DNA from 2 places in the Pseudoalteromonas sp. 120-MNA-CIBAN-0494 genome. Region 2 is predicted to be linked to the other one. Evidence: riboswitches for the same ligand, from Rfam matches in the RefSeq annotation. Region 2 holds a riboswitch; the other holds the start of a gene.
What was found. A riboswitch is a leader RNA that binds a small molecule or an ion and turns the genes downstream of it on or off. The one in region 2 is predicted to bind lysine.
Positions count from the first base shown of each region.

Region 1 (16,322 bases), on a different contig from region 2:
AATTAAAACCGCTCGTTTACAACACATAAAAGTAATCGTTTTAAAGGCTGTTACTTTTATTTGTTGTGCCGCAACTGTTTATAACTTAAAAACACTTACTAATGGTTTGCTCAATAGCTTAAATTTATTGCTCTTATCGCATTAAACCAAGCAAATAAAATAACAAAAACCATACAATTTTAATACGTTTAAAACACAAACACGTCGCAATTGTGCGCTTATTTTACGTAATTGTGCAGTTAAAAATTTATTTTCATTGATTAATAAAAAATCACTTTACTTCCTTTCAAAAGAGTCCTACATTCGCCGCAAAATCAACCAACATTAAATAATCGCCTTAAAACAGAGTCGGTAAACAGCGTTTATTTATGACCTTAAAATCGGATAATTCTAATGATAGAATTCGTTGCTACTAGCAAGTCAAATAACCCGTTAGCACCTGTTATCGGTTTGTCTTTTTTTGCTATAGCTTCTGGCTTTTTAATGAGCCTGATCCCGCTATCGCTATCGGCATTTAAACTCGATGTAGATCTTGCCCCATGGCTAGCGAGTGTATTTTATTTTGGCTTACTTATTGGCGCTACATGCATTGAACGCATAGTAGTAAAAATAGGCCACAGGTTTGCTTTTATTTTATTTCTTAGTTTATTAATTTTAAGTGTTCTTGCTCAGCTAGTTATGCCTAAAGCTGGGGTTTGGTTAATGGCGCGTTTTGTTGCCGGTATGGCCGTTGCAGGTGTATTTGTGGTGGTTGAATCGTGGTTATTAATGACCAACACGCCTAAAGCTCGTGCTAAACGTTTAGGCCTTTACATGACCTCGCTTTATGGCGGCAGCGCAGTAGGCCAACTTGCTATAGCACCGCTAGGCACGGTAGGTGCTGTGCCCTACTTATTTGTAGTTGGTTTATTATTGCTAGCAATTTTAGCACCGTTATTAATTACATCAGGCCAACCAGATAGCCAAGAACTACAAAAACTGCCATTAAAAGAAATTAAAACCCTTAGCCGCCCAGCAATATTAGGTTGCTTAGCGTCGGGGTTATTACTGGGGCCAATTTACGGATTAATGCCTGTATATATCGCAGCACAAAGCGAGCAAGCTCAATATACAGGTTTGTTAATGGCAATTATTATTCTTGGCGGCATGTTAGTACAGCCACTTGTAAGTTACTTATCTACTCGTATGGGTAAAAACTTACTCATGGCAATGTTTTGCTTTTTAGGTGCAGCAAGTGTGTTAGGTATATTGCAAGCAACCAGCTTTAGCGGCTTAGTTGTTAGCTATTTAGTGTTAGGGGCAGCAAGCTTTGCACTTTATCCTATTGCCATTACGCTCGCCTGCGACTCTTTGCCTATGGCTAAAATTGTATCAGCAACCGAAATCATGCTTTTAAGCTACAGCTTAGGCTCTGTGCTAGGCCCAATGCTTGCAGCTAACTTCTCTGATGCAAGCGATGGTATTTTACTTTATTTAGGCGGCTGCTTAGCCACCACCTGTATTTACATGCTAATTAAAAGCATGAAAGACATTCCAACAGGCAGTACACCCGTTGCAGGCTAAGCTAGCAACCACATAAATTAGTAATACAAAAATGCCGCTCAGTAAAATGAGCGGCATTTTTTGTTGTTCACAATTAATAATAATACTTTATAAAGGCATCGCCCTTTTTAATCTTTGCTATTTAATGCTTCTTATAAAGATAGCTCTTGTTTAGCGCGCGTTAAGTTATGTGATACAAGTGCGTTTTTATTAAGCTGCACTGCCTCGTATAAATCAGCGATTGCAGCAGTCTCGTTATTTGCTTTTAAACGTGCAACACCACGGTTACTTAACGCGTACGATGTAAGCTGGCGTAGTTTAAACTTAGAGCCTTGTGCATTATTTAATAGTGCAATTGCTTGTGTACACACGGCTTCAGCTTCAGCGTAATTTTTTGACTTAACGTTAAGCGCACAGCTGTTAAACGATTGCTCCAACTGCTGTGGTGCAGTTGCGGTTTCAATAACCATTAATTTGTAATCACTTTGCTCAGCCATTGCAGCAGCTGAACATGTAAGTAGTGAGCTAAGAGCGATAGTTTTGATAAGTGTTAATTTCATGGTCATAGTCCTATTAGTTAAGTCGTGCTTGTTGCCGACAACTGAACTTTAGAGAATTAACACAAAATCGACAAACGATTAAAATAAACTCGATAGGTGAATAAAACTAACCTATAGACTTTAGTCTAGTGATGATTCATTAATTTACTCTCATATAATTTATCTAGTTGTCGTAGCCCCTCTACTTACTTTTTGCTTCACTTATGCTTAAAAAGCAAGCACATCATTTTTCACCCAAAACTATAAACTCCCCCGCCCATATGCCATAATCTAAATAATTCATAATTTTAGTAACTTGGCGCTATTTTTGGCGCTTTAAAGTTAACTACTCAAGGTTTTACGCATGGCATATCAAGAGCAAAATCAACCTACAATATACTGGCACGACTACGAGACTTGGGGGGCTAGTCCGCAAAAGGATAAGCCGAGCCAGTTTGCGGGTGTTCGTACCGATCTTGATTTGAATATTATTGGTGAGCCGCTTATTGAATACTGTAAACCGCAGGCGGATTACTTGCCGCATCCTGAGGCGTGTTTAATTACCGGCATTACGCCACAAGTGGCGATGAAAAAAGGCTTGGTTGAGGCTGAATTTATAGCAAAAATTCATGCACAATTTAGTGTGCCAAATACCTGTGTTGCCGGTTATAACAGTATTCGCTTTGATGACGAAGTAAGCCGTTATAGCTTTTATCGTAACTTTTACGATCCGTACGAGCGCGAATACAAAAACAACAACAGCCGTTGGGATATTATTGATTTAGTGCGTGCTTGTTATGCACTGCGCCCAGAGGGCATTGAATGGCCGTTAAAAGAAGACGGTAGCCCAAGCTTTAAGTTAGAGCATTTAACCGTTGCCAACGGTATTGAACACGCTGCGGCGCACGATGCACTAAGCGATGTAACCGCTACTATTGCACTGGCTAAACTAATAAAAGACAAGCAGCCGAAGCTGTATAACTTCTTTTTTAGTTTACGTGGTAAAAAAGCCTTAGCTGAGTTGGTTGATGTATTTAACATGACCCCGCTCGTACATACCAGCTCACGCATTCCAGCAACGCAAGGCTGTACTAGCTGGGTTGCACCTATGAGCTTTCATCCGGTAAATAAAAATGCCGTAATTTGTTTTGATTTAACTCAAAGCCCACAAGTACTTATTGATTTAAGTGTTGAGCAATTACGTAAACGTTTATATACCAAGCGTATTGATTTAGCTGAAGACGAATTACCCGTAGGCTTAAAACTAGTGCATTTAAACAAGTGCCCTATTTTAGCACCTGCTAAAACGTTATTACCTGAAAATGCAGCGCGTTTAGGCATTGACCGCGAGCAATGTTTAAAAAACTTGGCGGTGTTAAAAGCCAATAGCGAGTTGCGCGATAAAGTAACTGAGGTGTTTAACGAACAAGGCGATTACAGCGCAACAACTAACGTTGACTATTTACTTTACGATGGGTTTACTAGCCATGCAGATAAAGCTAAATTTGCGATTATTCGCGATGCAAAACCCGAAGACTTAGCCGATTTAAAACTCGATTTTGAAAATAAAAAGTTTAATACTTTATTGTTTAGATACCGCGCTCGTAACTGGCCGCAAACGCTTAACCAGCAAGAGCTGGATCAATGGCGTCAGTATTGTCAAAACAAGTTAATGCACGGGGAAGATCAACCCTCAATTAACGCTCAAGACTTTATGATCACACTTGAGAATTTAGCCCATGAGCACGACGACAGTGAAAAAAACCTAACCATTTTAAAAGCCTTATATAACTACGCACAAAGCATGTAGCTTGCTTTAAGTTTATTGGTACAACGCATACAAAAACGCGACGCTTTATAACTAAAGCGTCGCGTTTTTTGTTTTAAGTAAATGAGAAGACATAAAACCAACAATGATCTTTTTAGATCTATCACTTCCTCTAAAAGCGCAGCGCCTCTTAACCTCTTGGTGAATAAATCACTTTACGGGCTTTGCACATCACGCAAGCTTGGCGTCTACAACGATATACTCAAGGTAAACGTTATTTTTTATGCTGTGCTTCAATGCGTGCAAGTAAGCTTGATGTATCGTAGCGGCCACCGCCTAATGCTTGCACGTCGGCGTAGTACCCATCTACTGTGGCTGTCATTGCTAGCGTTGCGCCGTTATTTTTAGCCTCATTAAGCGCTATGCCTAAGTCTTTACGCATCCAATCAACTGCAAAACCAAAGTCGTATTCCCCTGCCCACATGGTTTTGTAACGGTTTTCCATTTGCCACGAACCGGCTGCGCCTTTAGAAATAGTTTCTATTACTTTTTCACCATCAAGCCCTGCTTGCTTTGCAAAATGTAAGCCTTCGGCTAAGCCCTGTACTGCACCCGCAATACAAATTTGATTAACCATTTTACATAATTGCCCTGAGCCTACGCCACCTAACAATTGGCTAAAACGACTAAATGCCGTCATAACAGGCTGCACTTTGGCAAATACAGCTTCGCTGCCACCAGCCATTACCGTAAGCACGCCATTTTCGGCGCCAGCTTGGCCTCCCGATACTGGCGCGTCAGTAAAGTCGACTTTTAATAACGCTGCTTTTGCTGCCACTTCGCGTGCCACTGTTGCTGAAGTAGTGGTATGATCGACCAAAATACTGCCCGCTTTAATACCGGCTAATACTCCATTTTCGCCATATACTACCGAGCGTAAATCGTCGTCGTTACCCACACACATAAATACAATGTCGGCATCGTTTACAGCTTCGCGTGGAGTAGCTGCAAAGCTGCCGCTAAATTCGTTAGCCCACTTTTGAGCTTTAGCTTGAGTACGGTTATAAACGCACACACTGTGCCCTGCTTTTGCTAAATGCCCCGCCATTGGGTAACCCATTACGCCTAAACCTATAAATGCTACTTTCATTGACATAAAAATGACCTATTAAACTGATAACTTAAAAACCATGCCTGATTATGTCAATCGGTTGATAAAAAAGCGAATGAAGTCTTTATAAAGTTTATTTAATAGGAATTTAAGTAGGTGATCTATGGATAGTATTTATCAATTTAATGCAGAATGCTGTAACAAGGCGCTTTTTTCTTTTAAGCAGTTAAAAGGCAAAACGCTACTTATTGTAAATATTGCCAGTGAATGTCATTTTTCGGCGCAGTTAACCGCTTTAGAAAAACTGTATCAGCAGTATAAAAACAGTGGATTTACCATTTTAGCGTTTCCGTGCAATCAATTTGGCCAAAAGGAGCCGCTTGATAATTTAGCCATTAACAGCTTTTATCAAGCGCAATTTAATACTACATTTGAAATATTTGCTAAAGTAATGGTAAACGGCCCAGAAGCTCACCCCTTGTTTAATTACTTAAAACTGCACACCAGAGGTATTTCGCAAGGACGAGTAATAAAGTGGAACTTCACTAAATTTTTAATTAATTCGCAAGGCCAACTTGTTTCTCGTTATGCGCCGCGCACCAAGCCAGAAACATTAAAGCAGGCAATTGAAAATCAGTTATTGCTAACAGCTAGATAACAAAGCAAAACGAGAGCAAAAGCTCCCGTTTTATTTATAACGTGCAGTAATGCTTAACTACTAAATGCCACATTGGCAAATACCAAGGTCATTAATATTGGGCAAACAAAACGTATGTACTGAGCAAACCAGTAATGCGCGCCGCTAGTTGCTTGGTGTAATTTGTTACCGCGCTGCCATAACCAGCCCACTGTAACAAAGTAAAACAGCCCCATTAACGGTAATTGGTACTGGGTAAATACCATAATAACCAAGCCAAATAACCAATCAAAATTAAGTATTATTAAGCTGGCAAACACTAGCACTACGCCACTAACCAGCCACGTAGCTTTAGTGCGATCAACGCCGTGGTTTTCGACTAAAAACGCCACCGGAATTTCGGTGGTTGATATAGTAGAAGTAACCGAGGCTATCGACATTAATACAAAAAACAATAAACCAACCAATAAGCCAATATCGCCCATGGTGCTGAATAACGCTGGTAAAATGGCAAAAATAAGCTGCCCTTCGCCAATTAATTTACCGTTACTAAATACTTCTACGCCGTTGTGCTGCGCCACATAAATAGCAGGCACAATAAGTAAACCAGCTAAAAAGGCCACACTGGTATCGAGTAGTGCTACGCTGGCAGTCAGTTTTGGTAAGTTAGCACCGGGTTTTAAATACGAGCCGTAAATCATCATACAGCCCACACCTAGCGATAAGGAGAAAAAGGCTTGCCCCATAGCTGCAATAATTAAGTTAGGGTCGAGTATTTGGCTAAAATCAGGTATTAAATACGCTGCAAAGCCATCACTTGCACCATCTAGCGTTGCAATATAAATAATTAAACCAATTAGCAATACTAGTAGCACCGGCATTAAACGCCGTGACCAGGTTTCAATACCCGATTTAACCCCTTTTAAAATAATACTCGCGGTTAAAATAAGCATAAGTGGGGTAAACACAAAATTACGCAGCGCAGAGTCGCTGTGTAAAAATTCGCTAGCGCCGCTAAAGCCTAAAAATGTAGTTACGGGTTCAATAGCATACGACAGCATCCACCCCGCCACTATTGAATAAAAGCTAAGCATTACAATAGCGCCGCCAAGGCCAATATAACCTGCAGCCGCGCCTACTTTAGGGGCTTTATTTTGCCATGCTTGCCTAAGTGCTTTTACCGGATTAGCTTGGGCGTAATACCCTAAATACAGCTCGGTATATAAAGCCGGCAAAGCAAGTAAAAATATAACAATAAAGTAAACCAGTAAAAAAGCACCGCCACCATGATTAGCAGCCTGCGTAGGAAAACCCCATATATTACCTAAACCTACCGCTGCGCCAGCGGCGGCCAATACAAAACCAAGTCGACTTTGAAAACCATCACGCACTTGTGTCATACACCTACAAATCTGTTATTATTTTAGCTGTTGTGAATTAAACCATATTTCATCGCGCCTTAGTAATAAAAATGTACCTAGCGCGCACAACAACTAACAACCGCTCACTATATGTTCAGCTTATGCATACAAGCAGGTAATCGGTATTAAATTTATTATTATTTTGAGCGTTTATGAGTTCACTTTACTTTAAAAACACCCTGCAAATTAATCAGCCTTTTAGTAACAATAAAAGCCCTATTTTATTGTTTGACGCTAAAACGCTCGATATAAGCCAATATAATTTGCCTGATTATTTAAGCCCTTTTGAGCTGCAAATAATAAACCGCCGTAAAAGTGTATCGGCCAAGCAAGAATATTTAGCCACGCGATTATTACTTAAGTATTTAGTTATAACCTCGCACCCTAATATGGCGGGCATTAAGCCGTGTAATATAAGTTCAGAGTTTAACCTACAAACAAGTAAATTAGCGCTACACATTAATAACAGCCACACCGTTATTAATACCTGTATATCGCATTCTAATGGTTTTGTTGGCGCTGCACTTAACCCTACAAAAGCCCAGTTTGGTTTCGATATTGAAAAAATAAGCACAAAGCGCCCATTTGAAAAGCTCGCAAAGCATTTTTATCATACCGATGAAATTGCGCTGATCACCAAGCCTGCCAATGCAGAGGATCAAGCTAAACACTTTTTTAGAATTTGGACCTTAAAAGAAGCGCTCGCTAAAGCCACTAGCCGCCCTATTGCCAAGTTGCTAAGCCCTAATGTGTTTACTGAGTTAACTTGCTCACAGCTTAATGCCAGCAGTGCTGTGGTGGGTAAGTTTGATATAAGTGTAGTGAGTGAAAAAAGCACTGACTGGCAGTGCTCTCTTATTAATTTAGCTGTATTAGGCCGCGCAATCGCTCTCTAATAGTCGGCTATGAATAGCTTGCACTACGTTGTCGGATTCGCCTTGCTCGACCAAAAAGCACAAGTTATGCTTACTTGCACCGTGGCAAATTAGCCGTATATTAAAGTCACTTAATACCTGCATTAAGTTCATTTCATGCTGGCGTAACTGTATTTCTGAGCCAATAAGCGCCACTAAAGTTAAGTTATTTTCTACCGATACATGGCAAAACTCAGCAAGTTTATCTAAACACCCCTGATCAAGCTCTGGGCGCGATGCATTAGGCGCGTTATCAAGCGTTATTGCTACGCTAATTTCAGAGGTGGTCACTAAATCTACCGAAATATTAAACTCACTTAAAATAGTAAACACTCGTGCTAAAAAGCCACTAGCTAATAGCATTTCTGGGCTTTTAAGAGTAAGTAATATTTGGTTTTTGCGTTGTGTTACTGCGCGGATTCCTGGCAGTTGCGACTTTTCACGCTCAATCCAAGTACCACCACGCTCAGGTTCACGGCTCGACCCTACAAACACATTAATATGGCTGCGGCTGGCGGGTAAAATAGTTGCCGGATGCAATACTTTTGCACCAAAGGTAGCCATTTCGGCGGCTTCGTCAAAGCTGAGGCGTGCAATTGGCGTGGCTTTTACACATAAACGCGGGTCGGTACTAAAAATACCCACTACATCAGTCCAAATATGTACACTTTTAGCATGAATAGCCTCGGCCAGTAATGCCGCGCTGTAGTCTGATCCACCGCGCCCTAAAGTGGTCGTTTGGCCGTGTTCGTCGCTGCCAATAAAGCCCTGTGTAACAATTACTTGATCGTCTAACAGCGGAACAAGTAATGCGCTTGCCGCTTGTGCAGTAGCTGCAACATTAGGGGTTGCTTTGCCAAATTGACTGTCGGTTTTAAGCACTTGACGCACGTCAAAGCGTATTGCATTTAAACCTTTTGAGCGCAGCACTTGGGTAAATAAATAAGTTGATAATCGCTCGCCAAAACTTAATAGCTCGTCATGTAGCGCTTTTGTTTGTAACGTTTGGCTGGCTAGTTTTTCAAATGCCGCTAACGTCTGGGCAAAGCCCTGCTCTAAATCGGTATCTAAACTCAATTCAGCTAAAATAGCCTGCTGAATCGCTAGCACACCGTTAATATGCGCTTGGCGCTCATCTTCGCTAAGGCTGCTATTGCACAGCTCAACTAAATGATTAGTGACTCCTGCGCTGGCGCTTAGTGCAACAATACGCACGCTTTTATCTGCTACTATTATTTTACTACTGTGATCCATAGCTGCAAAGTTAGCTACGCTGGTGCCGCCAAATTTAGCAACGGTATAATTTGATTTGTTGCCTAATACTACATGTGGCACTGATTGGGTTGTCATTTCGTCTCCTTTCACGGCATCCAAACCGTAATAAAACAAGAAGAACTTGGCAGCAAATATAAGGTAAGAAAATTCACTGCCAGAAGCTCTCCACCTATATTGGTGACAGTTTTGAGGATTCAGCCCCATAAACCGAAAAACAACGACGACGACGTGTTATTTTTCTCGGCGAGTACTTCCCTCTTTAATGCTCAACGGCGTTCGTCACCTCACATTAAATACCTAAGTATCGCACCTCTTCTGAATGTTGTATTAATGGCTATTTTCGCAATCACTAATAAAACAAAACCCCAGCAATATATTGAAAAGCTCAATACTTTACTGGGGCTTTGAAAGTTATCGTTTAGACATCTAGCTGTCAAGCACTTTAATAACTAATATTAAACAAAACCAGCCATTAAATATGAGCCGGTATAGCCTACGGTGTAACAAATTAATAAATAAAACGACAAACGTAAGTAGTTCATAAAGGTCAGTTCTTTAACTTTACTCATGGCAATAATACCCGCCGCTGAGCCTATAATTAACATAGAGCCCCCTACGCCTGTGGCATAAGTAAACGACAGCCAATGCTGTTGTGTCATTACTATATCTGCTTTTAATAACGCGGCTGTAAGTGGTACGTTATCAACGCCTGCCGACAATATACCCATTAAATAGTTTGCGTATTCAGGTGCCATTATTGTGTACAGGTCGCTAAAGTGGCTTAACATACCAACTTCTTTTAGCGCTCCTACCAGTAATAATACACCTACAAAAAACAACAAGGTGTCGTATTCTATTTCACGAATGAAATCTATCATGTCTTTGTTTATGTCTTTTTTGCGCATTAAAAATTGCGCTACTAAAAACATCATAGACAAACCAAACAAAAAGGTAAGCAATGGCGGTACACTGTATAAAACACTCAGTGTTAAGGTAGCAATAACCGTAGATAAGAAGATAACTGCAATTGTAATATCGGTTTTTTCAATGCGTTTTTGCTTCGTTTTAGTAAAGTCGAGCTGGCCATTTAAGCCAATTGACAACAGTGCGGCTAACAGCATCACACTTACAAATGCTGGCCCAATTAACAATAACAAATTGCTAATAGTTACTTTGCCATCTAAAAATATCATTAACGTGGTTACATCGCCGGTAATTAACGACACACCACCGGAGTTAACCGCAAAGATAATCAGCGTGGCGTATCTAATTAGCTTTTTGGCTTCAAGTTTTAATGATAAAACCACCGCTAAAGATATAAGCGTAGCGGTTACGTTATCGGAAATAGAAGAGAATATAAATGCAAAAACACCAACCAAAAACATTAACTTACGTTCGCTAATTCGTTTTGGCATAATCCGGTTAACAATATTTTCGATAAACCCTTTTGAGTTTAAATAGGCAACAAAGGTCATTGCCGCCATTAAAAACAACCATAAGGAGGCAATTTCTAAAATATTATGATTAAGGAGTGATTGAATCGTATCAGGGCTTTGCCCATTAATAGGGAAGATAAAAGAGATAATCCAGCAGAGCGTACCAAAAAAAAGTGTCGTTTTAGCTTTGTTTACGTGGATTATATCCTCAATAACGATCAGCAAAAATGCAATCGCTATTAAAGTCAGGATAATAGAGGAAACCATGATAATTGAACAACCTTTGGAATAATGTAAAAATTGAACCTATGAAGAAAATAGAGCCGCACATTTCGTGTGCCTATTTTCGGTGCGGATGTTATCACTATGACCTGGTAAAAACTATTATTAAATCGTTGTAAAAACGAATACCATATAGCTATCAGCGCTATTAAAATTACGAATAACTAGCTTATTTAGCTACTTATTTAACAACATACTAGGATGTATAAACGCCTTATGATCCCAGCTAAAAAGCTATTAAATACCCTTAGCGAACATTGGGGGGTGCTAGAGCTATTATTTAAACGTTTTAAAATGGCAGACTTTAGTATTAAAGATTTGCAAAATGCCATTAAACAAAAACAACCTACATGGCATAACGAGCGTATTTATAAAGAAACTAATCGCTTGTTAAATCAAGATATTATAATTCCTTTAGCGAAATCTTCGCAGCTTGAAATAAACCGTGCCATTGCCGACTTTGCTACATTTTTACTGCAAGAAGAACATTTAGGTTTAGCACAAGAAATTAGCGTATTAGTAGAGGATTTAGCCCGCCTTGGCGATCGCTTAGCTAACGCGGGCGAAGTGGAAGACTTTGACGACTTACGCCGTTTTAGCCGTATTATGGATGATCGGGTGCGCAAAATAATGAAACTGTACGCACACAACGAAAACGCCATTTTAAATATTGTTGAGCAAGCTAAATCTAATAACGCGGTGCAATCGCTGCAAAAGCGTTATAAAGCGGTAATAGAAGCGTTTGACGAATACATAGAGCCAATGCTAGAAATGGTTGATATTCGAGGCGATTTTCATGCCTGCTTTAATCTTATAGAGCAGCAAATTAGTACGCAAATAGAGCGTATTGAGCAATCGGGTAAAGCATATACCGACAAACGCATGCTAGAGCAATTACGTACCCGTATTCTCGAAATGCATTTAATCGGCCGCGAAAGCCTGCGTAAAAGTGCCGACATGCTTATGCCACTGCGTGAAGAACTACGCCGTAATAACTTAATTACCCGCCAAGCTGCAAGAGTGCTTGGGTTAGTGCGTAAAAATGGCGTAGACAACATGCTAACTGCGGTGCAACCGCATTTTGTGAGCGACGCACAGCGTTACTCGCTGGGGCAACAACGCCATATAGTTGCCTATATGGCAAGTTTGGTTGAGTTTGAGCATCAAGAATATCAATTGCCTGATCAGCAAGATGTACCGCCTTTTCAAACGCCTAATATTCCCGATTACAACGATGTTAAAAGCAGCTTTGCAAAACGCTTCAATACAAAACGTAAAAAGCCGCAACCATTGCTGCAATTTTTAGACGAAAGTTACCCCGATTTAGATGCCGAAGAAATGCTGTTTTTGTATCAAAAATTAGTAAGTGACAACGAGCTTGAAAAAAGCCAAAGCGATGAAAAAGCGCGCTTTAAAATTGCCGGTCAGTATTTTTCTCTTTATCCCTATAATTCACAGCCGCAAACACCTAGTAAGGCAGATGAGTAATCACCATGACACAAATAAACTTAAACGAGCTTACCCACTTACAAGCAATTAATAAAAAATTAGTGGCGGGTTATCATATTTGCGAACAAGACAACCTAATGTGGCAAGAGCTGGATCAAAACATAGACGCGTACAGCGCGCTATTTAGCGCCCTAGGTAATGAGCTAAAACACGACAGCCGTGGCTTTTATTACTTTAGCAGCGACGAAAGCACACCCAATATGGGCAAAATATCCCGTGCTATTGCGCTCACTATTTATATTTTAATTGAGCACTACGCCAACACCGGCAAAGACCCAATGCGCGCCTTGTTCGACGAAGTAAACGATTTAGAGTTAATGCAAACCTTAGTGCAAATTAACAAACACTTGTTTGATCAACTAGAGATATTTTCGGGTTCAGATCTGCGCAAAGACGTGTACCTGCGCATGGTACGCTTAGGTTTGGCACGCGAAGTAGAAGCAGGCTTTATGCTGCAAGCCCCTATCCATCGCTATATAGATGCCTTAATGGAAGTAAACGAAGAAACCTACCTAACAGAGGACGAGCAATGAAAAATTTATACGGACTAAGTAAACTCGCCCTACTCAATACCGCAGGTTACGCAAAGTGTGTGATCCCGCTGGATAAAAGCAGCTCTATTTGCGCGCCCAACAATACGGGTAAAAGCTCAGTAATAAATGCCCTGCAATTTCCGCTTATTAACGATTTACGCCTAACCGAATGGGATGGCCACGATTTAGACGAAACCCGAAAGTTTTATTTTTCGTCAGATCAATCCTACATTTTGCTTGAAGCAAATTTGCCCCATGGCTCAGTAGTGATTGGTGTAGCGGGTTTGGGGAAAATTGCCGGTTATGCGCATCAATATTTTTGCTACCAAGGCAAGCTTGATTTAGAGCAGTACACCCAAGGTAAAACCATTATTAAATACACTAAGCTGTTCAGCCATTTAAAACAGCTTGGTTACAACCCCATAGAGCTAAAAGCGCAAGAACTAAACGCCCTACTCACCGGCGGCGCAACCCCGTTTGACGACGAGATCAACTTAAAAATGATCCCGCTTAATAACGTTCAAGATTCGACTATTTATAAAGAAATATTTCGCCGTATTCTTAACTTACATAAACTCGGTGCCGCCGATGTAAAACGATTTATGCTACGTGTATTTGAGCGCCACATGTCTAACTCTAAGGTCGACTTTTATGAAGTGTGGCGTCGCTCGTTCGATAAAGTAAACCGCAGTAAACGTGAATTGCACGCCCTTGAATCGATGCAAGAGCCCATAGCGGCGCTTGAGTCGATGCTAGAGAACCAAACCGTTCTAAAAGGTAAATTAGCGGCTTATGCTCCAAAAATTGACCAAGCACTGATTGATTTTGACAACTACCAAGAGTCGCAACTAGAAGAGCTAGCAATAGCACTTGAAAACATAGAACACGAAAAACACGAGTTTGAACAAAAGCAAAGTTTGTACGTACAGCAGTCGCGCGATATAGAGCGCAGGCAAACGCAAATAGAGCAATGGTTTTTAGATTTTAACGCACTTAAAAACGAATTTGAACTGGTTAACAAAGCCACGCTTAAAACGAGCCTTACCCAGTTAAAGCAAGACTACGAGTCGCTTTCACACTCTATTACCAGCGCACAAGGGCAAAGCCTGCATACACTTGACTACCGTATTACCGAAACCCAAAAACAAATTAAGAGCTTAAAGCTACAACTTAAAAACTTGGAGTTTAATTTATTTACCCGCATGCGCGAAGAGCTGTCGTTAAAAGAAGTGGAAGAAATTTCGCGCATTTTAAACCCCGACATGCTCTCGTTTGCAACCACCAGCAATGGCGGCATAAGCATTGATGACGAAGACGCATTTAGTGCGTTTTTATCGCACTTAAGCGAAAACGTAAAAGGCGGCGTGCTTAGCTTACCTGGCGCGAGTATTAAGCTTAAAAAGCTCTCCCCTGTACAAATGCAAAGCGGCGAAAATAAAGAGCAGCTAACCGCTCAATTAAGTGCCCTTGAGCATGCTTTAAAAGAGTTTAAGCAACAGCGCGATGTAGCTGCAAATGTGGCCGATAAGCAAAAAGAAAAAGACACCTTGTACGATGAACTAATGAGCGCCGAGGCCGCCCTTAAACGTTTAGAGCAGTTTGACACTATGCTGCAATCGGCTGAAGCACAAACCATGCTAAAAGAGCAGTTGTTAGCTGAGCGCGATCAGGTTGACGACTACCTACAAGACATTCAAAAAAATAGCGGCTCAATTAGCGACAGACGCTCAATTATTAAATCAAAACAGGCGCAAATTAATCGCCAATCAGATCGTCTGCGCCAAGTGAAAAGCGAACGAATTGATCACACGCTTGATTTATACAGCGGCAAAGTTACCCCTTACATGATAGAGGTAACAATAGACTTTGATAATTTAAGCGACCTAGTGCACCACTTTAATAAAGACTGCCAAGAGCTGCGTAACTTTGAGATAAACGTACGCAATACCTATTTGCATATTTATAATGCCGGTATTACCAAGTTTGATAACGAAAACGATGAGTTTAGTAAGTATCAAAAACTCATTAGTGCGTTTCATAACATTGATAACGAACGCGATGCCGTTGAGCGTCAAGGCCGTGTGGCCCTAACAGAAGTAGCCGCAACCATTAAAGGCCTACGCGAAGATTTAGACCGCCTGCGCCGCGAAATGAACAGCTTTAATAAAGGCATTAGCCAGCATCGTATTTCGAACCTGCAAGCATTTAAAATTAATGTAATACCGCGCAAAATGTTAGTTGATAGTATAGATACTATAATTAGTACCTCGCATCAGTTTGAGCAAGGGGACACGCTGGATTTACTCAGCCAAGAACCGTATAGCGAAAGCGCAGTAAACGAGGCGAAAGATCATTTAATTAAGCTCGCCTCCGACAAAGCTGGCCTTACCCTCACGGATTTATTTGATATTCGTTTTGAAGTAGTCAATCGCGCAGGCGATACCGAACACTTTGACAAAATAGACTCGGCGGGTTCAAACGGTACGCGAATAACTATTAAGTTATTATGTGGTATGTTGTTTATTCGCTATTTGTTAAGCTCACAAGAACAAAACTTATACCGTATACCTATATACATAGATGAAGCCGCCGACATTGATCCGCAAAATCAAAAGGCAATTATTGAAACCGCGCTTAGCTTTGGCTTCGTCCCTATATTTGCCTCAGTTAAACCGCAAACAAGCTGCGATTATATTGTGCCAATTCGCTCAGTTAAAGACGGTGCACAAAACTGGGTAGACGAAAAAGACTGGATAGAAGTTGAACATTAAGTAATTAATCAATGGTTCAGCTATAACAGCTAAACTGTTGTTAAGCGCTTAAATATCACACTGCCTAACAATGTGTGTTATTTTATAAAAAAGATTAGGAGTAAACTGTATGAAAAATATTTTTATTGTAGCCGCACTTGCGTTTTTAACTGCTTGTACGCAAACCGCAGATTGGGATTACGACAAGTCAGCAAACTTTGCTAACTATAAAACGTTTGCGTGGGTAGAAAATGCAGATTTAACAAAAGACACCAATAATTATCAAATTAATGCGTTAATGGAAAAACGTGTACGCAGCGCAATAAGCAGTGAGCTTAATCAAAAAATGGGCATGAGCTTAGCCGATCCTGCTCAAGCAGACGTGCTGGTAAACTACCATGCATCGGTAGATAAAGAGCTAGACGTAAGTTCTTTTAATATTGGCTACGGCGCTCGTTGGAGCTCGTGGGGTTTAGGGTATCAAAACGATATATCTGCTCGTGAATACGAAGTAGGTACTTTAGTTATTGATATTATTGACCGTGAATCAAACCAGTTAGTATGGCGCGGCGCTGAAGATGGTCGATTAAAGAAAAACCAATCTC
Region 1 covers NZ_JBEOOE010000016.1:49,692-66,013, reverse strand. Annotated here, with positions in the region: gene AAEY55_RS11380 (MFS transporter) at 394-1,563, shown strand; gene AAEY55_RS11375 (hypothetical protein) at 1,695-2,102, opposite strand; gene sbcB (exodeoxyribonuclease I) at 2,446-3,891, shown strand; gene AAEY55_RS11365 (NAD(P)-dependent oxidoreductase) at 4,124-5,005, opposite strand; gene AAEY55_RS11360 (glutathione peroxidase) at 5,124-5,618, shown strand; gene AAEY55_RS11355 (sodium-dependent transporter) at 5,672-6,997, opposite strand; gene AAEY55_RS11350 (4'-phosphopantetheinyl transferase superfamily protein) at 7,171-7,914, shown strand; gene lysC (lysine-sensitive aspartokinase 3) at 7,891-9,282, opposite strand; lysine riboswitch at 9,358-9,530, opposite strand; gene nhaD (sodium:proton antiporter NhaD) at 9,663-10,910, opposite strand; gene AAEY55_RS11335 (hypothetical protein) at 11,142-12,413, shown strand; gene AAEY55_RS11330 (condensin complex protein MksE) at 12,419-12,967, shown strand; gene AAEY55_RS11325 (ATPase) at 12,964-15,738, shown strand; gene AAEY55_RS11320 (DUF4136 domain-containing protein) at 15,848-16,322, shown strand, end outside.
Region 1: linked by a shared signal. The riboswitch ahead of lysC (lysine-sensitive aspartokinase 3) and the one ahead of dapA (4-hydroxy-tetrahydrodipicolinate synthase) in region 2 are both predicted to bind lysine.

Region 2 (16,322 bases):
CCTCTGCTACATCATCAAGTAGCAGTAAACTTATTCATGGTGGACTACGCTATTTAGAGCATTACCAATTTAGGCTAGTAAAAGAGGCACTTAAAGAGCGTGAAGTGTTATTAAAAAATGCCCCACATATTATGTGGCCGCTATCTTTTAGGCTGCCACATCAAGCGCATTTACGCCCTTACTGGATGATTAGAATTGGGTTGTTTATATACGACCATCTTGCCAAACGCATTACTTTACCCGCATCAAAATCAATTAAATTTACCCGCGATAGTATATTGAATAATACTATTACCCGCGGTTTTGAATACGCTGATGGCTGGGTTGATGATTCGAGGTTAGTTATTTTAAATGCGTTAGCAGCACAGCAAAAAGGTGCAACCATTTTAAGCCGCACGCGCTGTATTAAAGCAGTTCGCAATAACAATAATTGGAGTGTGACCTTAGAGCAACAAGGTAGCAAAAAGCAATGTTCTATAGTTGCTAAAGGAGTTGTTAATGCAGCGGGCCCTTGGGTTGCATCACTTTTTGATGAGGTAATTACTGGGCCGTCGCCACATAATATTCGCTTAGTTAAAGGCAGCCATATTATTGTGCCGCGTATTCACACTGAGCCGCAGGCCTATATTTTACAAAATAAAGATCAGCGTATTATTTTTGTTACCCCATTTGAAGATGACTATTCACTGATTGGCACTACAGATGAAGAATACAGCGACAATATAGCAGATGTAAAAATTAGCGATAAAGAAGTCGATTACTTAATTGGCATTACTAATAATTACTTTAAAAAACAACTTACTCATAACGACATAGTGCATACCTTTAGTGGTGTACGCCCCTTACTAGATGATAACTCATGCGACGCACAAGCCGTTACTCGCGACTACAAACTGATATTATCGAGCAATAATAACCAGGCACCACTGCTAAGTGTATTTGGTGGGAAAATTACCACTTATCGCAAGCTCGCTGAAAACGCAGTAAACGAACTCGCCAGCTTTTATCCGCATATGGGCCAAACATGGACAAAAAATACTCCATTACCCGGTGGCGACTTTTCATCAAAGGTAGTATTAAAGCAACAACTACAGGTAAAGTATGCATGGTTGCCTGAGTTTATTTTAAATCGCTTTATACGCAGTTACGGTACTGGCACTTATACCCTACTTACAGATGCCCAAAGCGTAGCTGATTTAGGCCAGCATTTTGGCCATGGTTTATACGCCACTGAAGTAAATTATTTAGTTAATAGCGAGTGGGCTCGCTGCGCCGAGGATATATTGTGGCGTCGTAGTAAGTTAGGTTTGCGTTTTAATACTGAGCAAATAACAGCGCTGAGCCAGTATATTCAAAATTATAATGGCTCAATACCGCTGTAAACATTTACCAAACTAGCTAGCCGGGGCTAAATGCTCATTAAGTGACGATTTTTCAGATACTGAAAGCGATTGCTTTGCTTTTGCTGCAAAATCGTAACGTACCAATACCGTTTTACCAACTGCACAGCAGTTACCTTGCTGGTGAGCTTCTTGGCGTAATACAAATGAGCTGGTACCTACATGCTCTACTGAGGTTTTAATGGTTACTTCATGGCCATAAAATAACTCACCAACAAACGACACTTCGACTTTGGCAATAATTAGCTTCCAGTCATGTGGGTTTAAATCTGGGGTAAAAAACCTAAAAATAGGCGCACGCGAAGCTTCAAACCATACAGGGAGTACGGTATTGTTAATATGTCCTAGCGCATCTGTTTCACTAAAGCGCGGCATCACTTTTTCAATAAACATAATAATCCAATAATAATTATATAAAGGTAAACTATGACGGACTTTATTCGCGTATACGATAACGCGCTCAGCAATGACTTTTGTGATAACTTTATCACTACCTTTTCTCAAAGCCCGCATATAAAACAAGGGATGACATCTGGCGGTATCGATTTAAATAAAAAAGATAGCCACGACTTGCACTTAAACAATCATCCGGAATACGTTGAGCAATTAAAACACATTCAACAAACCACTGCACAGTATGTTTTTAAATACATTGAAGAACATATTTTTATTATGATTGGTGCCTTTGGCCTAAAAGTGTATCACCCTAAAAGTGGCGAACCTGTTGACTTAACACACGCAAACTTTGATGAAGTGGGTAAACCACAACTGCCCTTATTAGTGCAGCAAATTTTTAGGCTAGGAAATATTCAGGCGCAAAAATACCAAGTTAATAAAGGCGGTTACCCGTATTGGCACAGCGAAGTTTATCCGCAGTTAAATCATAACGAGGCGCTACATAGAGTATTGCTGTTTATGTTTTATTTGAACGATGTTGAACAAGGTGGGGAAACGGAGTTTTATTATCAAAAGCGTAAAATTGCGCCTAAAAAAGGCACTATGGTAATAGCGCCCGGCTACTTTACTCACACTCACCGTGGCAATAAGCCAGTATCTAACGATAAGTATATTTTAACCTCGTGGGTACTGTTTAACCGCGCAGAGCAAATATACGGTGCGCCAAAGAGCTAGCGCACCTTTTTTATGTATATTAACCTAGTAGCTCATCAAACAAATTAAATAACTGATCAAGCTCTGCGGTGGTGTTGTAGTGCATGCAACCAATGCGCACTACGCCACCTTTATCAAGTACGCCTAATTGCTCACACAAACCTTGCGCGTAAAAGTTGCCGTCCCATACACAAATATGTTGCTTACCTAAACATTCAGATACAGCGCGCGGCTCTAAACCTTCAAAAGTTAACGCAAAAGTAGGCGTACGCTCATTTAAACGATCTAAATCATCTATACCAAACAATTTAATACGCGGGTAATTAACTAAGCGCGTTAAAAAGTATTCACTCAGCGCCATTTCGTGTTGCTTGGTTTTAGCAAAGGCAACACTTAACTTTTCGCGGCGTGAATGGCTGTCGTCAAGCTCGCTAATTGCTGCAATGTAATCAACCGCCGCTATAAAACCAGCCATGGCTTCAAAGCTTTGCGTGCCGGTTTCCCAGCGACCAGGCGCTACGTCTTTAGCTGGCTCAACTTTGTACGGGGTAAATCCTTCAAGGTGCTCTTTTTTGCCATAAACCATACCTAAATGCGGGCCAAAAAACTTGTACGCAGAGCAGGCTAAAAAGTCGCAATCAAGCGCTTGTACATCTACAAGTTCGTGCGGTGCATAATGTACGGCATCAACATAAACAAGTGCGCCTACGTTGTGGGCAAGCTCTACAATACGTTTAATATTGTTAATTGAACCTGTGGTATTTGAAGCATAAGTTACCGCTACCAGCTTAGTATTACTGTTTAGTAAACTCTCGAACTGCGCCATATTGAGTGTGCAGTCGGTTTCGTTAATAAGCGCAGTATTAACTTTAACACCTTTATCTTCTGCGGCTTGCTGCCACGACGAAACGTTAGAAAAGTGATCCGCGTTAGTGACAATAATTTCATCACCCGTTTGCCAGTCGCGTGAAATTGCGCGGCTAAAGCTAAACGTTAAGCTGGTCATATTCGGACCAAATACAATTTGTTGTGAGCTGGGCGCATTGAGTAAATCGGCAGCAGCTTGGCGAGCATTTGCCATTAGCTCAACGGTTTTATCGCTTGAGAAAAATGCTCCACCTAAATTTGAGTTGTAATAACCCAAATAAGCAGTCATAGCGTTAAGTACCGATTGCGGTACTTGCGAGCCACCGGGGCCGTCTAAAAACACGGGAGATTTACCATTAACGCTTTGCATTAATGCCGGAAATTGCTCACGTAATTGCGTTATATTCATGCTCATTCCTTAAGACGTTAATACAAAGCAATCCAGGTAACCTGGCTTACTGGCATCAAGTTTATTCATTGGAGTAGCGTTATGCCACACTTGACGGTCGTTAATTACTGCAAACATACCGTCTTTTATGGCCATTTTAAAACAGGGATCGGCTTGCTTGTTTTCGTATACAAGCAATTCACCGCCCTCTAAGTTTTCATGCGATACACCACATACACACACATGATCAAAACCATCTTGGTGCACGCCTTCTGGCGCTGCAGGCGTATCACTATCAATGGCTAACATACGAAATTGGTGAATTTCGATATCACGTTCTTCATCAATCCCGGTAATTTGACGAAACTCATTCACAATACTTTTCATGCCCGCTGACTCAAGTAGGCTTTGCTCTAAATTTTCGTAACTACGCTCAACATTACCCTGAAAGGTATTAATTGCATCATCTTGTACAAATGCTTTTGTTGCTTGTAGCTTTAGCTCACCATTTTGTAGTTTAACTACAGAGTAACGGCGTTTACGAAAGGCACCATCTGCATAAGGATTAGTCGGCAGGTTATCAAAAGAAGGCTTAACCAAATCAATATTTGTTTGGTTAATAAAACGCAGCTGCAGTAAATTCTGGGGGTTTAAAGCGGTCATAAAAATCCTGCTATAGTAATTATAATATTGCAGAGATTTTAATGCATGCAAAGAGGATTTATTGCTTTATTATTTAACTTCAAAACAATTAACCACCAAAATTAATACAATAAATGCAAAAAAACAACATTAACTATCTAAAATTTATTTTTGCCAATAAAAAACCCGCAAAAGCGGGTTTTTAAATAAGCTGTAAAAATTATACTGCTTGTTGAATGATCACGTTGTCTGCTTTTTTAGTGTAAGCAGGCATGCGATGGAAGTTCAAGTAGCGATATGTATCTGACGCTGTTGCATTGATCTTCGCTGCATATTCTTGATACTCAGCAGCAGTTGGCAATCGACCGATAATTGCCGCAACTGCAGCAAGTTCAGATGATGCTAAAAATACATTTGCACCATTACCTAAACGGTTAGGGAAGTTACGTGTAGAGGTAGACACTACCGTTGCTTTATCAGCAACACGTGCTTGGTTACCCATACATAATGAACAACCTGGAGTTTCTATACGTGCGCCAACACGACCAAAGATGCCATAGTAGCCTTCTTCAATTAGTTGGTCTTTGTCCATCTTAGTAGGTGGAGCAACCCAAAGCTGAGTAGGTAGTTGACCTTTAAAGCCATCTAGTAACTTACCAGCCGCGCGGAAGTGACCAATGTTAGTCATACAAGAACCGATGAATACTTCATCAATTTTCTCGCCAGCAACATCAGAAAGTAAACGCGCGTCATCTGGATCATTTGGAGCACAAAGAACTGGCTCTTTAATCTCAGCTAAGTCGATTTCAACTACGTGAGCGTATTCAGCATCTTTATCTGCTTCCATAAGCTCAGGATTAGCTAACCAGTCTTGCATTGCATTAATACGACGTTCAATCGTACGTACATCGCCATAACCTTCAGAGATCATCCACTTAAGCATAACAATGTTTGATTCTAGGTATTCAGAAATAGACTCTTTTGAAAGCTTAACCGTACAACCTGCAGCTGAACGCTCAGCAGATGCATCTGATAATTCAAACGCTTGCTCAACAGTTAGGTGCTCAACGCCTTCAATTTCTAGTACGCGACCAGAGAACTCGTTGATTTTACCTTTTTTCTCAACTGTTAATAAGCCTTGCTTGATACCGTAGTAAGGGATTGCATGTACAAGGTCACGTAATGTGATACCTGGTTGCATTTCGCCTTTAAAACGAACCAAAATTGACTCAGGCATATCAAGAGGCATAACACCTGTTGCTGCTGCGAATGCTACTGCACCCGAACCAGCTGGGAATGAAATACCTAATGGGAAACGTGTATGCGAATCACCACCAGTACCTACGGTATCTGGTAATAACATACGGTTTAACCATGAGTGAATAATACCGTCACCTGGGCGAAGTGAAACGCCGCCACGGTTCATGATGAAATCAGGAAGCGTGTGATGCGTGTTTACATCAATAGGTTTTGGGTATGCCGATGTATGACAGAAAGACTGCATTGTTAAGTCTGCAGAGAAACCTAAACAAGCTAAATCTTTAAGTTCATCACGTGTCATAGGACCTGTTGTATCTTGCGAGCCAACAGTTGTCATTTTAGGCTCACAGTATTGACCTGGGCGAATACCTGCAACGTTACATGCTTTACCAACCATTTTTTGCGCTAGTGTAAAGCCTTTATCTGATACTTCAGTTGCTGTTGGTACTTTAAATATATCAGTAGCACCTAAACCAAGTGATGTACGTGCTTTGTCTGTTAAACCACGACCAATGATTAGTGGAATACGACCACCAGCACGAACTTCATCTAAAATCACTTCAGATTTAAGTTCAAACTTAGAGATTACTTTATCAGTACCATGCTGCTTAACAACACCTTCGTATGGGTAGATGTCAATTTGCTCGCCCATGTTAAGTTCATCAACATTTAGCTCAATTGGTAAAGCGCCAGAATCTTCCATAGTGTTAAAGAAGATTGGTGCAATTTTATTACCTAGACATACACCGCCAACACGCTTATTTGGTACAAACGGGATATCATCGCCCATAAACCAAAGCACTGAGTTAGTTGCAGATTTACGTGAAGAACCCGTACCAACAACATCACCAACGTAAGCTAGTGGTAAGCCTTTAGTTTTTAATTCTTCTAGTTGGGTGATTGGGCCTACTTCGCCTGGTTTGTCAGGAGTGATACCATCACGTTCAATTTTTAGCATAGCTAAAGCATGTAGTGGAATATCTGGACGAGACCATGCATCTGGTGCAGGTGACAAGTCATCCGTATTTGTTTCGCCAGTTACTTTAAATACAGTAACTGAAATCTTTTCAGCAACAGCTGGTTTATTAGTAAACCATTCTGCATTTGCCCAAGACTCAATAATTTGCTTAGCGAATGTGTTACCCGCTTTTGCTTTTTCTTCTACATCGTAAAATGCATCAAACATTAATAATGTGTTTGAAAGGCCTTTTACTACAATAGGTGCAAGTGTGTCGTCATCAAGTAGGTCTATCATAGGTGCGATATTGTAACCGCCTAGCATAGTTCCTAATAATTCTGCCGCTTTTTCTTTAGAAAGTAGTGGAGAATTAGTTTCACCTTTAGCAACTGCCGCTAAAAACCCTGCTTTGATATAAGCTGCATCATCAACACCTGCCGGTACACGATTAGCAAATAAGTCGAGAATAAACTCTTCTTCACCAGCCGGTGGAGTTTTGATTAATTCAATAAGATCAGCCGTTTGCTGAGCATCTAATGGCGCTGGTACGATACCTAACGCGGCACGTTCTTCTACGTGTTTACGATATTCTTGTAGCACAATATTGCCCTCTTGGTGACGTGAAAATATTCGGTAGCGCTTCATAAGCGCAATGTTACCCAATACTTATAGTATTCTAACGCTTAATTATAAAGCTTTTGTAGGTAGATGAAAATCTATCCAGTTCAGCAACTGATTATACCGACTATAAGTATTATGAATAGTAGATAAAGTAAAATCAATTTCTATGAATGTTTATTAAGTAAGAATCATTAGTATTAATTTTTAATTTAAGTTTTTAGTAGGCATAAAAAAACCCAGCATAAAGCTGGGTTTTTGTAATTCAATCGATTTTATTAACGTAAAACTTTAACGTTTTTAATCGTTTTGATATGCGCTTCTACACGACGGTTTTCTTCGTGTGCTGCTTTAGTGTTCGCTTCATTTTTAAGACGCTCTTCACCTAAACCAACTGTAGTAATACGGTCTTCTGCTACGCCATCAGCTACTAATTTTTTAGCTACTGCGTCAGCACGTTTTTTAGATAACCACTTGTTGTAAGATGCTTTACCTACAGAAGAAGTATGACCTTCTAAAAGAACAGTTGTATCTGGGTACTCTTTTAAGAACTCAGCTACTTTATCGATATCGTTTAAGTACTGTGTAGATACTGCAGATGTATTATTAGGGAAAGTCACTAATAAGCTTACAGTTACTTCTTTATCTTCGTATAATGTACAACCTGTGCCATCAACTGCATCTGTCATTGGTGTGTTAGGACACTGATCATCTGCATCTGGAATGTTATCGTTGTCGCTATCTACTGGTGCAACTTCAACAATTACTGGCTCTGGAGCTGGTTGAACTGGCTCTTCTGCTACTGAACTTTGACCAAATAAGTAGTTAATACCTAGTTTAGCGTTCACATCGGTATAACCACGGTCAAGACCTTGATAAACAGATGTTTCTGCGTTAACAAATAAGCCGTCTGTAATGAAGTGCTGGTAACCAACACCTGCGTTTAAGAAAGTATTATCTGTTGCTACTTTTACTTCTTTAATACCAAATAAACCATAGAAAGGACCGCCACCAAAGTGGTAAAGTGCATCAACACCAAAACGCTCGCCGTCTACGTCGTTACGATTACCATTAGGAATCGGATTTTTAAGAAATGCATTAAAGTCCATATCTGCATACTCAAGACGTGCACTCCAGTAATCACTGAAACGGTAGCCAACTTCAGCACCCCAACTTGCAGATTCATTAACTTCCAAGTTTTGGTGCATGTTTAAGTTTTTCCAAGATGCATCGTAATAGTCACCGAACACACCAATGTAAAAACCTTCAGTTTTTTCTGCTGCAAATGCTGATGCGCTAGTTGCAGCTAACGCGATTGCGATTGTAAGTGATTTTAATTTCATTGTTTTCTTCCCATTTTAACAATTAAAAAATATAGCTAATTCTTTCTAGCTCAACCAGTTTTATTAATATTACCTGATCCTTTATTAATCAATACTTAACAAAAGATAAATTAATTCGTTTTCAACACTCTATATACAAGTATCAGTAAGTTTAGGACATATTAATTACTTTACCCAACCCCTAGATAATAAATACTATCGCTAGTATCTAAATTTATTAAATAACCATACCGACTTCACTAGCTGAGTTTATATTGAGCTCCAAGCTCCTAGCTTTAAATGCATATCAATAATATCAGCTCAGTTTATTGTGCTCAATAATAAAGCAGCGCTACGGCCGCTAAATGACCTTTAATAATCAGCAACTTAAATTTCAATCTAATAATTAAGTACCACAAAAAGTATAATACTCTTTATCGCTGCTAGGTGCATCCTGAAATTTTGCCAATTTGTCTGTATTTTCATAAGGTGTGTGCATAACCTGCATAAACTCATGCAGTAATTCACTTGAGCCAGTCTTATTATACTCACTAAGTATTTTTTCGATCACATGGTTACGAGGAATAACTCGCGGATTAGCTGCGCGCATTACGGTATAGCTGCGATCATCGGTACGTTTTTGCCACTTACCGGCCCACTGAACTAATACCACTGGTATGCTCACTCCACCTGTTAAAGACTCGGTTAGTGCATCAAACGTGTTGGTATAGTCGAGTTGGTGCTCTTTTAATAACTGTAATAGCTCTGCAATTAACTCTTTATCGGCTGTATCTGTGCCAGCTAAGCCCAGTTTTGTTGCCCACATTGCACTAAATTCAACATTAAATTGCTCAGCAAAACCATCTATTATTGGGGTCATTAACGCCACAGCTTGTTCGTCGTCATCATTTACAAGCGGTATTAAACTCTCAGCTAAGCGGGCGCAGTTCCAGTTAGCAATATTAGGTTGATTACCAAATGCATAACGCCCTTGCTTATCAATAGAGCTAAACACGGTATCAAAATCGAAGCTGTTCATCATGGCACATGGGCCATAGTCGATAGTTTCGCCGCTAACCAGCGTATTATCGGTATTCATTACCCCATGTATAAAGCCTACTCGCATCCAACTAACCACCAGCTCAACTTGGTTTTTAATCACTGCAGCTAAAAATGCTAAATAGCGCTCAGGTCCTGTTGCTTGAATTTTTGGGTAATGACGCTCAATAGCTAAGTCGGCAAGGTTTTTAAGCCCTTCAACGTCGCCTTGCGTTGCTAAATACTGAAACGAGCCAACACGAATATGGCTACTGGCTAAGCGTGTTACAATAGCGCCAGGTTGAGGTGGGTTTCTGTACACGGTTTCGCCACTACCAACCACTGCTAAGCAGCGCGTAGTTTTAATACCTAACGCTTGCATTGCTTCGCTCATTATATATTCACGAATTGCTGGGCCAAGTGCACAGCGGCCATCGCCACCACGAGAGTAAGGAGTGGCACCTGAGCCTTTTAATTGAATGTCCCACAACTGGTTTTGCGCATCCTCTACTGCACCTAGCAAATGAGCACGCCCGTCGCCTAAACGAGGTGAAAAATGTCCAAATTGATGCCCTGAGTATCCCAGTGCAACCGCTGCAATTGCTTGCTGTTCGTTGCCGCTAAAAGTACTGGCCCGTAATTCAGGAACTACATTAATATTAAACGCTTTAGCTAAGCTGTCGTTCCATAGTAATAGCTGTGGGGCGGCCACCTTAGATGGGCGATCTTCAATTGCAAAATTGTCGGCTACTTGTCTGTACCTTGGCATTAAATTCATAACTACCCTCTACTGTTGTTGGCTTATACCTACACGATTATCGCCTACACTGTAGGCTATAATTAAGCTTAGCTCTTGCATGCTCAAACCGCTTTGTTGTTGTAATTCATTAAAGAACGCTTGCGCTGCAGTTAACGACTTTTTAGTTTGTAAGCCACCATCAATAATTTTATGCGCGCGCAAATAACTCTCAACATCCCGCGATAATAAAAAGGTGTCTTTACCCAATGCACGCAAAGTATAAGGGCCGGTATTTCCACCCAAGCGTGCACCGTGTTTTTTTAAGTACGCCCACAAACCAATAATATCTTCACTTGGCCAGTCTGCAATAAACTGACTAAAGCTACCATGTTGCTGGGTAACCTCATGGATCATGAACGCATTTTCGGGGATCGTTTTTACTTTTTTATAATTACGAACAATGCGCTCGTCGCTGGCTTTTTGCTCCAACATATCGGGTGGCATCATTAATAATTTTTCAACGCTAAACTGCCAAAAAACCTCTCTAAAGCCTGCCCACTTGCTGTTAATAACCGACCAGTAAAAACCACTTTGAAAAACCTTGCGCGTAAACTCTTCCAGCCAATCATCATCACTTAAAGCTACTAATTGTCGCTTAGATGCAGGTTTAGCGAGTAATTGCTGTAGCATTTGTGTTGAGCCTTTTCGCTCTACTGCTCGCTGATAAATATCATTAAATTTTTCCATCTGCTTGAAACCTTATTTTGCAGTTACAAATTTCGCGCCGCGATTACCCCCTAGTTTAAGGGAAATCGTCCTTATACGTAACCGTTACCAAAATCGATGACACTATCTGCACTTAGCTGCTTGACACCCAGATGGCTAAAATGATTTAATCATCGCACTTACCCTATTTAATTATATTTGTATTGCTAGCAGTACAAATATAAAGGGCTGGAAGAGGTGCGTTATTCAGGTAGCGTATGTTAGGAGCACAAACTCCATTGAGCATACGTAAGGGGAATCAACGCCGAGAAACAACAATATTTGTGTCATTGTTGTTTCGGGCGACTAGGTTGAATCCTAGCGACTGTCACCAATAGCTATTTAAACGTAGCTTATTAGTTTGGTGGAGAGCTTCTGGTCTTAGTATAATAAGGCCGTGCGCCCTATTATTTAAGCCCATTCGCTCTTCGAATTATAACATACCCTACACGTGGGTATTTGTTCGAACGATGTTAATGCGGCTCTTTCCTATATAGCTTCTTAACTCACCGAACATTCTATAAGTTCGCGAGAGATGATCAAAAACTTTAATTTAGATGACTACTCAGTCTGGACGGCGCTCGTTACTCCGTTTAATCAAAACGGTACAATCGACTATGGTACCTTAACCACTTTGGTTGCTGAGCAAGCCGCTGCCAATAATGCTATTTTACTACTAGGCAGCACAGGCGAAGGCTTAGCCTTAACACTTAAAGAGCAACAAGCCATTGTTGAGCACGTGTGCCAATTATCGCCTAATGTACCCTTAATGGTGGCTGTAGGTGGTATGAACCTCAAACAGCAATTAGCCTGGGTTGAATACTGTAACCACTTGCCTATTCATAGCTTTTTACTTGGCTCGCCGCTTTATGCAAAGCCCGGTGTAATTGGGCAAACCCATTGGTTTGAAAGCCTTTTAAATATAAGTAAACACCCTTGTATGCTTTATAACGTACCAGGGCGAAGCGCTGTCGATATTCCAGTGGCAACCATTCAAAACCTACAACAACATAAAAACCTATGGGCACTTAAAGAAGCCAGTGGCAACATTGCGCAATTTGAAGCTTACCGTCAAGCGGCTCCTAACTTAGCTATTTTTAGCGGCGACGATGCGCTTATGCCCTACTTTGCCCAAGCCGGCGCTAAAGGGCTGGTATCGGTAGCAGCTAATGCTTGGCCGCTACAAACTCACGAATTCGTACAGCGTAGCCTAAGTGGCCAATACCCCAATTTATTTACTCAGTGGTCAAGCGCAATCAGTAGCTTGTTCACTGTAGCAAACCCCATTCCCGTTAAAGTACTCATGCATTTACAAGGGCGATTAACGAGTTCGTATTTACGCCCACCGTTAACTCACCTCGAATTAACGCAAACAACGTGCATTGAACAAGCAAACAACACCATTTTATCTTGGCATTAAACATAGGTTTTTATAATGAGCTGGTTAGAACTATTAAATAATTTAGAGTCGGGCGCAGTACGCGCAGCATCACAAAACGAAAGCGGCCAATGGCAGGCTAACGTTGCAGTAAAACAGGGTATTTTAGAAGCCTTTAAAAATGGTACAAACACCGAATTTGTCGGTGGCTTTGTTGATAAACATAACTTAGCGCCACAACAGTTTAGTGCCACCGATGGCGTACGTATGGTCCCGGGTGGCTCAAGCGTTCGCCGTGGTGCTTATGTAGCTAAAGGCACTATTATTATGCCACCAGCGTATGTAAATATTGGCGCATACATTGACGAAGGCACTATGGTAGATAGTCACGCTTTAGTTGGCTCGTGCGCGCAAGTAGGTAAAAATGTCCACCTTAGCGCAGCCGTGCAACTTGGCGGTGTGTTAGAGCCAATTGGTGCCAGCCCAGTGGTAGTTGAAGATGATGCATTTATTGGCGCAGGCTGCGTAATTGTTGAAGGCGTAGTAATTAAAAAAGGCGCAGTACTTGCCCCTGGTGTGCGTTTATCGGCCACAATTCCGGTTTACGACTGTGTAAACGAGCGCCAACTAGACAAAGGCGAGCCAATTCCTGAGTACGCTATTGTAATACCAGGCTCTCGCCCTGCTTCAAACGAATGGGCGCGTGCACAAGGTTTAAGCATGTCGTGCGCGTTAATTGTTAAGTACCGCGATGAGCAAAGTGATGCATCATTACTACTTGAAGAGGTTTTACGTTAATGAGCTTTTTGAGCACGGGCGTTAAAACGGCAATTAATGAATTATCAAGCCAACTCGATAGCCCATTTTTTGTTTACGACCTAGATACGCTAAATAGTCACTTGGCACAATTGGTCGCACAAACCGAGGTAAAACTTTGGTATGCGGTTAAAGCGAATCCGCTGTCTAAAATTATTCAATGCTTAGATAACGCCGGGTTTAATTTTGACGTAGCCAGTAAAGGCGAGCTTGAGCAAGTACTTGCTCAAGGCGTTAGTAGCGATCGCGTGCTCAACACCGGGCCAGCTAAAAGCCCAAAACAAATTAAACACTTTATTGAGCGCGGCGTACGTACTTTTGTTGCCGAAAGTATTAATCAAGTTCGCTGGCTCAATGAGCAAGCCAAGCTACAAAACTGTCAACTACAGGTATTACTGCGCGTACAGTTACGTTGGCCCGAGGGCGAAAAAAATCCACTAGGTGGCGATAGCCTCACGCCATTCGGACTCGGTTGTACAGAGTGGCAGGCACTTAATATTACCGACTATGACGCACTTAGCTTTGATGGCCTGCATATTTTTCAATGGGGAAATATGCTCAGCACGCAAAAACTCAGTGAGTTGTGGTCACAAATGATTGCACCACTTAGCCAACTTGCCCGCGATTTAAATATAAACCTTAAAATTTTAGATTTAGGTGGCGGCTTAGGTATTCCGTATACGCAAAACGACATAACGCTTAATTGGGATGACTTAATAACTGCCCTCGCTAAAATTAAAAAACAGGCGGGCGTTGAAGAGTTATGGATGGAGCTTGGCCGCTATGCCGTGGGTGAATGCGGACATTACGCAGCCCCAGTAGTAGAGCGCAAACAAAACTATGGCCAACAACAAGTTATTTTAAGTGGCGGTATAAACCACTTATTGCGCCCAGCCGTCACCAGTCAAGACTTTCCAGCAGCATTACTACGAGATTCACACACACCAACCCAAGCTATGAGCTTATACGGGCCACTTTGTACCGCACTCGATAGCTTGGGCGAGCACGCATTACCAAGTGATCTCAATGAGCACGACTGGTTGGTGTTTAGTCAATGTGGTGCCTATGGCTTTAGTGAAAGTATGCCGTACTTTTTATGCCACGAACTTGCTGGCGAATATGTTTTAGAACAAAACAAACTTAGCTGTTTGCGTGCAGCCGAAGATGCCAGTTATTACTTGAGATAATGTACCTAAGATAATGTACCTGAGATAAAATTAAAATGTTGAGATACTCATGATCGCCTCACCAATTAGTCAAGAAAACATCGTCGTTGGTGAAGTTGCCAATGGCTTACCACTCACTATTCCTGTGTATCGTTTAAAAGGCGATGGCACGGGGCCAAGTGTGTATATTCAGGCCAACATGCACGGAGCTGAAGTACAAGGTAACGCGGTAATTTTTCAACTACTTGAACAATTAAAGCACCTTAATCTTAAAGGTGATATTACTTTAGTGCCTTATGCCAACCCTATTGGTTGCAATCAAAAGTCGGGGGAATTTACCCTAGGTCGGTTCGACCCTATCACCGGCACTAATTGGAATAGGATGTATCATTATAATACTGATTTAGTCACTCAGTTTGCACAAAACCATATGCAATACGACGATGCCATATTAAAAAGCGCGTTCAAACAGGCACTTATTGACGAAGTTGACAGTAAACTTAATGGCCCTGCTTATTTACTCAATACTGGTAAACGCATTGCGCTTAACTTACAAAAGCTCGCTCACCAAGCTGATATAGTACTGGATTTACACACAGGTCCTATTTCAAGCAAGCACTTGTACTGCCCAACCTATGCGACTAATAGCGCTCGCTACTTTAATATTGAGCACGTACTGCTTATTCCAAGTGACTTTGATGGTGCGATGGATGAAGCAAACTTTTGTCCGTGGTGGCATTTAAGCGAAGCACTGAGCAAACAAGGCCGCGAGCTCAGCATACCTGTAGAAGCTTTTACTGTAGAGCTAGGCAGCCAAGAAAAAATAGACTTGAGCGAAGCACTGAACGATGCAAACAGTATTTTAAGTTACTTAAATTATAAAGCCGTATTTGTAAATGCGCCCCACACTCCAGCTAACATTACTCGCTACGCGTGTCATTTAAACGATTACTTTGCTTACTACGCGCCCATGGGCGGAATGGTTGAGTATATTGCCCCCCTAGGCGGGCATATAAAAGCCGGTGAGCCAATTGCTAAAATACTGCGCATGGAGCGTTATTTAAGTGAGCAACCACTACAAACACTTTCCCTTGAATCTGACGCTATTGCCATACTGCATTTTGCCTCGGCGAGCGTTAATCAAGGCACTGAACTGTATAAGTTTTTTACTAACGTATTTGAGCTTTAAGCTCTCCCTTCTCATTGCGTGAGAGTAAGTTAACTATAGTTAATTTGCATTATAAAAGCGGCTTAGGCCGCTTTTATTTTGATCTAATTATACTAAATATACGTAAATTCAGTAAAAGTTCACCGTTACATATGTAAAAAGGCGTTATAATTAAATTAACGCATTAAACCATCAATACTCACAAAGGAATTACAATGAGCTGGCGATACTTGATCATACTTTCAACATTAGTTAGTACTACTGTTTTTGCTGAAGAAAAACCTAAAAGCAATGAGCAAAATAGTAATATTGAGCTGGTAAAACAATGTATTTTAAATGAAGTGATTGGTGGAGACGGCAAGCAAACACTCGATCAGCTTCGTAAAAAGTGCTCCGCTCTTGAAGAAGATAAGCAACTTACCGCCATCGATAAGCGCAAAGCACGAGAAGCAGTAAGCCAAAAAAACCGTAATGTGATTACGCCACATAAACGTAACTACATTTTACCTATTTCATATGTATCGCATCCGAACAATAGCTCGTTTGAAACATTTGACGAGCTAACTGGCGAAAAAAATGACGAGCCACTCGATAACTTAGAAGCCAAATATCAGCTTTCAATTAAAGTGCCTCTATTCAATGACTTTTCAGATGAAGACCAAGCTATATTTTTTGCCTTTACATTAC
Region 2 covers NZ_JBEOOE010000006.1:60,667-76,988, reverse strand. Annotated here, with positions in the region: gene glpD (glycerol-3-phosphate dehydrogenase) at 1-1,382, shown strand, start outside; gene AAEY55_RS06420 (thioesterase family protein) at 1,395-1,793, opposite strand; gene AAEY55_RS06415 (2OG-Fe(II) oxygenase) at 1,827-2,531, shown strand; gene AAEY55_RS06410 (cysteine desulfurase-like protein) at 2,551-3,786, opposite strand; gene AAEY55_RS06405 (2OG-Fe dioxygenase family protein) at 3,796-4,428, opposite strand; gene acnB (bifunctional aconitate hydratase 2/2-methylisocitrate dehydratase) at 4,628-7,225, opposite strand; gene AAEY55_RS06395 (OmpA family protein) at 7,522-8,586, opposite strand; gene AAEY55_RS06390 (protein adenylyltransferase SelO family protein) at 8,972-10,381, opposite strand; gene AAEY55_RS06385 (DNA-3-methyladenine glycosylase I) at 10,391-11,089, opposite strand; lysine riboswitch at 11,293-11,490, shown strand; gene dapA (4-hydroxy-tetrahydrodipicolinate synthase) at 11,643-12,527, shown strand; gene AAEY55_RS06375 (2,3,4,5-tetrahydropyridine-2,6-dicarboxylate N-succinyltransferase) at 12,543-13,283, shown strand; gene AAEY55_RS06370 (PLP-dependent decarboxylase) at 13,283-14,488, shown strand; gene AAEY55_RS06365 (succinylglutamate desuccinylase/aspartoacylase family protein) at 14,538-15,656, shown strand; gene AAEY55_RS06360 (phospholipase A) at 15,851-16,322, shown strand, end outside.